3 regions of the Lutispora sp. genome follow, and region 1 is predicted to be linked to each of the others. Evidence: a T-box and tRNA genes for the amino acid it is inferred to sense, from the RefSeq annotation. Region 1 holds a T-box; the other regions hold tRNA genes.
The links. The T-box of region 1 lies ahead of thrS (threonine--tRNA ligase). A T-box ahead of a tRNA ligase gene usually reads a tRNA of that ligase, here a tRNA-Thr.
Positions count from the first base shown of each region.

Region 1 (2,196 bases):
ATTTCTCAATACCATCCCCTTAGGATGAAAGAATGGGAAACCAGGGCCTTCTTCCTGTATGCTAAATAAATCTAGCTCTTTTCCTAATTTTCTGTGGTCTCTTTTCTTTGCTTCTTCAAGCATGTTGAGATATTCATCCAATTGGCTTTTCTTAATAAAAGATGTTCCGTATATTCTTTGGAGCATTTTATTCTTTTCATTTCCTCGCCAATAAGCACCCGCCACATTAAGCAACTTAAAGGCTTTAACCTTGCCGGTTGAAGGAACATGAGGTCCTGCACAGAGGTCTACAAACTCTCCCTGTTTATAAAAGGAAATTGCCTCATCTTCAGGTAACTCTTTGATCAGTTCAACCTTATAACTTTCACCTTTTTCTTCCATCAGCTTTATTGCCTCTTCTCTTGGAAGTACAAACCTTTCAATATTATAATCTTCTTTAACGATTTTTGCCATTTCCTTTTCTATTAGTTCTAAATCTGCTTCACTAAAAGCTTTATCTGTATCAAAATCGTAATAGAAGCCATTTTCTATGGCAGGCCCGATTGCAAGTTTAACATCAGGATATAATCTTTTTACAGCCTGAGCTAATATGTGAGAGGATGTATGTCTTAAGGGCAGTCTCCCTTCTTCATTATCAAAAGTTAAAACTTCCAGTGTAGCATCTTCTTCAACTGTATCACTCAGTTCCCTAATCTCTCCATTAACCTTTGCTGCTAAAGCAGCCTTAAGCAATCCGCTTCCTATAGAGGCAACAATGTCTTCTACCTTTATTCCTTTTTCGTATTCTCTGACTGAACCGTCCTTTAGTGTTATCCTTATCATGTTTGCTTCATCCTCCTATAATAAATTTTCAAAAATTAAAAAACTCTCGTCCCCAAAGGGGCGAGAGTAAATCGCGGTTCCACCCTATTTTTAACTCTAAGATTATAACGTAATCAACGGATAAGCCTACTCAATTCAACTCTCTGCTCCGAGGTGGTTTTCAAACACTATTTCCAAGAAGTGCTTGCAGCCTATGACACTTCCTCTCTTATGGTATAAGTTGTTTTACTCGTCCTCATCAATGCATTTAATTATTTATATCATTTTAATTCCTAAATATAATTATGTCAATACTAAATATATAAAAGTAGTAATAATCCTTGTAATAATCCAATTATTGCCCCCAATACTCCCCCAAGAATTTCAATATGCTTCAGTTCTTTTTGTGCAATTTTTAATGTTATTTCTTCTATTTTTATTAAATCGAAGGAATTTATTCTTTCCTCTATTATCTTTCCTATTTTTACTTCCTTCGAAGCCTTATCATATATATTTTTAATCAAATCTTCTATCATTTGAGGTGCTTCCTTATCTATCTGTTCCTCAACATATTGAATAACTGCATTTTTTATAATATGAGGTACTAATGAAGGTAATTTTTCATATATATTTTGTGAAATCTTTCTCTTTACTAATTCAATTATCCTATCACTGCTTCCTTCATCAATAATTCTTTCAAATATATCTTTAAAATCTATTAGCTCCATTTCCACAGTCTGTCCTATGCTAACAGCCATCTCAGCTTTACGTTTAGGAATCAGACCTTGGATTTCCAAAGCCAGAATTTTTACCGGCTTTATAGGCCTAAAAAGCATCTTTATAGCAATAATATTAGTCAACCAACCAATTATACCACCTATAATAGTTGAAATAAGAACTTTATACATATATAATTCACCTGTCTATACAAATAATTAATAATAATTATAACATATAAACAGGTGACATAATTCATCAATTTAATTCCTTATTTACCTTTAATATGCCGCAAAGATCACACCCTCTGCATAGCTCTATCCTATCGTAGAATATATTGGTGATAGTTCTGAAAAGTTCTTTATTTTTGAAATTCTGGCAATCATGAATGATAACCTTATTTGGAGCTATAGTGATTAGTGTGCTTATGAGAAGATCATCTAGACTTATATCATTGTCTCCAATTTCAGCTCTCAGTTCTTCAAAGCATTCACAATTAATAGGACTATTCTTGCTATCAATCAATATATAACCGCCTTTATCTATAGGAACAACATTTACAATATCTACTTTGCATTCTTGAATCTCCACAAAATATCTTAGAAGTTTTATAAATTCATTATATTCCCTCTCGGCAATATATTCTTCCACTGATCTTTCCACCAAATCTGCCAGCTC
Region 1 is NZ_JAWLCK010000007.1:14,140-16,335, reverse strand. It holds gene thrS (threonine--tRNA ligase) at 1-822, opposite strand, end outside; T-box leader at 876-1,073, opposite strand; gene ACESM9_RS02430 (DUF445 domain-containing protein) at 1,116-1,709, opposite strand; gene ytxC (putative sporulation protein YtxC) at 1,777-2,196, opposite strand, start outside.

Region 2 (2,196 bases), on a different contig from region 1:
TACTGCGGCTTCGATTTTTCATAAAGCCAGAGTGTATGATTGGGAGCTGATTCATAATACTATATTAAACAAAACTTTTTTGGATAATCTTTTTGAAACTTTAAAATCAATGCCTTTGAAGGAAAGATATAACATAAAGGGCTTGCAGAAGGAAAGAGCAGATATTATACCTGCAGGAATATTTATAATATTATATGTATTGGAAAAGCTAAATAAAGAACAGGTTATTATAAGTGAGAACGATAATCTTGAGGGTATAATTATAAAATATGGAGAAGTTTTTTAGGGATTTTTCATATTTCATAAAATTGTTATTGACGATTCAGCATAAAACATATATAATTATATTTGTCGCTGCGAGGTAATAACCTAGCAGTTGGCCGGAGTGGCGGAACTGGCAGACGCACAGGACTTAAAATCCTGCGGTCCCTAAAGACCGTACCGGTTCGATTCCGGTCTCCGGCACCAATAATTATCGCGGGGTAGAGCAGCTGGTAGCTCGTCGGGCTCATAACCCGGAGGTCGTGGGTTCAAATCCCTCCCCCGCAACCAATTAATATATTAAAATATATAAATGGCGGCGTAGCTCAGTTGGCTAGAGCATTCGGTTCATACCCGAACGGTCATTGGTTCAAATCCGATCGCCGCTACCATTAATTTTTGAATAATGTTTGTGGCCCATTGGTCAAGCGGTCAAGACGCCGCCCTCTCACGGCGGCAACGGGGGTTCGATTCCCCCATGGGTCACCATCATATATAATAACTTAACATGCTGGTGTAGCTCAATTGGCAGAGCAGCTGACTTGTAATCAGCAGGTTGGCGGTTCGATTCCGTTCACCAGCTCCATTTTCAAAAAAACACTGCAAGTGATTGCAGTGTTTTTTACTGTTTCAAGAAACTTATTTTATATCATATATATCCGAGAACTCTAAATTGATTTTCTCTGCAATATTGTTTTGGGATATATAACAGTCATAATGCTCTCCGGAGTCTTCTTCAAGCAATTTTGCAGGAAGTTCTATGACAAATTCAGAACCTTGGTTTAGAACACTTTTCACATATATAGTTCCACCATGAGATTCTACTAAGGCTTTAACCATTGACAATCCTATGCCACTGCCTTCGCAATTTTTGCATAGGGTGTTATTTACCTGCTTGAATCTTTCAAATATGGAATCAATACTGTCGGGGGGAATACCTATACCAGTATCTTTGACGGAAATTACTACTTTATCTTTTTTGTCAAAGATGCTGACTGATATAAGTCCTCCTTCATTTGTAAACTTTATGGCGTTAGAAATCAGATTCAACATTATTCTCTCAATGGCATCCGGATCAATAGCTATTATTTTTTCTTCCGTATCTGTATCAAATAATACTTCTATTTTTTTAATATTGGCATATTCAACTATAGACATGGTTATATCTTCAATTATACTGACTATATTATAATTTTTTAACGTAAGCTTTAAATACCCATTATCATGCTTTGATAAATCTATAATATTGGATACCATTCGGATCAATCTATAGCAGTTTTGTTTCATCATAGATAGCTGTTCCAGAATCTTTTCATGGCCGATGCAATCTGTTTTTCTGGTTTGAAATTTATCAATTAGCTGCAAAGATGCCATAATTACATTTAAAGGAGTCTTTAATTCATGAGACAGATTTATGAATAACTGAGATTTTTGTACATCATTTTTTTCTATACTTTCTGCCATATTGTCAAAGGTTTGAGCTGTAATGGCAATTTCATCATATCCCGTTATATCAGTTCTTGCCGAATAGTCTCCGTTCATGATTCTATAGGCTGTATTCTTCAACTTAATAATGGGTGTTAGTAAATAACCACCCATGATAAAAGCTATAACAAATGATAGAAATAGCATTATCACAAACAGCGCTATTGCTTTATTGATTTCATTATTAACATATGATACAACATTTTCATATTTTGAGTATACTGATAAAGCCCATCTGGTTTTGCCTATAGGATAGCTACAGCCTAATCTATATATTTCTTCATTTTCAACAAAAGTTTTTTCTGATTTTATCAGCTGTCCTTCTAAAGCGCCCCAACTGGGAGAGTTATCAGAGATTTTTATTGATTTCATGTAGATGTTTGGATGGCCATTTTGGTATACAATAGTGCCTTTGTTGTCTATAAGAGAAAAAATTTCATCTTCATCAAA
Region 2 is NZ_JAWLCK010000009.1:20,020-22,215, reverse strand. It holds gene ACESM9_RS03010 (Ppx/GppA family phosphatase) at 1-286, shown strand, start outside; tRNA gene ACESM9_RS03005 (tRNA-Leu) at 380-468, shown strand; tRNA gene ACESM9_RS03000 (tRNA-Met) at 477-552, shown strand; tRNA gene ACESM9_RS02995 (tRNA-Met) at 577-653, shown strand; tRNA gene ACESM9_RS02990 (tRNA-Glu) at 676-750, shown strand; tRNA gene ACESM9_RS02985 (tRNA-Thr) at 772-847, shown strand; gene ACESM9_RS02980 (ATP-binding protein) at 901-2,196, opposite strand, start outside.
Region 2: it has a tRNA-Thr gene. The T-box ahead of thrS (threonine--tRNA ligase) is inferred to sense a tRNA for this amino acid. The anticodon was not compared.

Region 3 (2,196 bases), on a different contig from region 1:
ATTTTTTTCATCTGGTCGTTCTCTGTGTTATGACGAGTCTTAAAGCAGATAAGCAATTTGGAGAAGAATTATGTGAAAGGCCATTAATCATAGTCTTTTTTATTTGCTCACATGTAACTTTTCCTAGTTATAGGCAGTCACTGATTTATCAATTGTATAAATATTATTTATTTTATAATAATTATATGTCCCTTTTCCTTGACTGTCTAATACTTGTTTTATATAATTTAATAAAAGTTCTCTATGATTTAATTATGCTGTTATAACTTTCAACTCCACAGGAGGTGATATTATGACCTTACAGCAATTGAGATATTTTGTTGAAACAGCACGTACACTGCATTTTACTAAAGCAGCTGAGAATCTCAATATATCTCAACCCAGCCTCAGTTATGCAATTTCCCAACTAAGCAAGAGATTAGGTGTACCACTTTTTAAAAAGGAAGGTATAAATGTTTCATTGACAGAATACGGTGAAGCCTTTCTCCCATATGCTGAAAGTGCTCTTAACATACTTGTCCAGGGCGAAGCCCAGCTTAATAAAATGTATTATCCTTCAAACGGGAACATCAATCTAGGATACATCTACTCTGTCAGCTTTGATGCAATTCCACAATTAATCGATGAATTCTACATCTATAGGGGTAACCGTAATATTAGTTTCAGTTTCCAGGTTAATATAACTGAGTTCCTAATGAAAAAGCTGATAGAAGGCTCCCTTGATGTTGTCATGGCTCCGTGTAGTGGAGTAGTTAACGAGTGCATCGAATCTATCCCTTTATTTGAACAGGAGCTCTATCTTGTTGTATACAATAGTCATCCTTTAGCAAAGTATACATCAGTCACAATAGATGATTTTAAGAATGAAAGATTCATAATGATCAAAAAAGGAACTGATCTATTCTATCAAACCAATTCCTTATTCAAAAAATACAATATAATCCCAAACATCTTTTTTGAAGTTGACGAATGCAACTCTATGGCTTCTTTTGTAGGAGCACAGCTTGGAATAGCTATTATGCCTAAAATACCTGCCCTCGACAGCTATAAGGTAACTGCTATTCCCTTTCAAGATAGAACAGTAAACAGGACTATCAGGATTTTCTGGAATAATAGCATACAGCATTCTCATGCTCTCAAAAGCTTCCTGAACTTTTGCAAATCATTCAGGTCAAATAAAAGTGCTGTCAATAATACATAAAAAAAACACTGCAATTACTTGCAGTGTTATCTTTCATATGGAGCTGGTGAACGGAATCGAACCGCCAACCTGCTGATTACAAGTCAGCTGCTCTGCCAATTGAGCTACACCAGCCTACTTAATGGCGACCCAGAACGGGCTCGAACCGTCGACCTCCAGCGTGACAGGCTGGCATTCTAACCAACTGAACTACTGGGCCGAATAAAATTTTAAAATGGTGGGCACAATAGGGCTCGAACCTATGACCCTCTGCTTGTAAGGCAGATGCTCTCCCAGCTGAGCTATGCGCCCAATTATAATGGTGACCCGTAGGGGAATCGAACCCCTGTTACCGCCGTGAAAGGGCGATGTCTTAACCGCTTGACCAACGGGCCATTTGATGGTGATCCACCGGAGAGTCGAACTCCGGACACCATGATTAAAAGTCATGTGCTCTACCTACTGAGCTAGTGGATCCTCTGTGAGTGTTAGCGCTCACATTTATACATTCTACATGTTTCAAACCATTTTGTCAACATTATTTTTATATTTTTTTATTGCCAATTTTATGTTGAGTTAATGCGTTTTTTAACATGCAGTATTAAGTGAGATAATGATATTATAATTGGATTTTTAATTTTTTGCAATGGCAAATCTTTGTTTTTATATACAAAATTATCATTAAAGCTTACTAATTATATCTCTTGCCACAACTATGCCGGTTACAGAGGCTTGCATAAGCCCTCTGGTAATACCTGCTCCATCACCTATTGTATAAAGGTTTTTAACTGAAGTTTCAAATTTATTATTAACCTGTACCTTGCTAGAATAAAACTTACATTCTACACCATATAGAAGAGTATTCTTTGAATATAGACCAGGTGCTATATTGTCAAATGCCTTCATTGCTTCTATGATGGATACCAGATATCTATGAGGCAATACATAACTTAAATCTCCAGGCACTGCATTTTTCATAGTTGGTATAGTTGTAGACTTCTTCAATCTATCCCTAT
Region 3 is NZ_JAWLCK010000006.1:12,687-14,882, forward strand. It holds gene ACESM9_RS02035 (LysR family transcriptional regulator) at 293-1,201, shown strand; tRNA gene ACESM9_RS02040 (tRNA-Thr) at 1,240-1,315, opposite strand; tRNA gene ACESM9_RS02045 (tRNA-Asp) at 1,324-1,400, opposite strand; tRNA gene ACESM9_RS02050 (tRNA-Val) at 1,417-1,492, opposite strand; tRNA gene ACESM9_RS02055 (tRNA-Glu) at 1,501-1,575, opposite strand; tRNA gene ACESM9_RS02060 (tRNA-Lys) at 1,582-1,657, opposite strand; gene ACESM9_RS02065 (NAD(P)/FAD-dependent oxidoreductase) at 1,862-2,196, opposite strand, start outside.
Region 3: it has a tRNA-Thr gene. The T-box ahead of thrS (threonine--tRNA ligase) is inferred to sense a tRNA for this amino acid. The anticodon was not compared.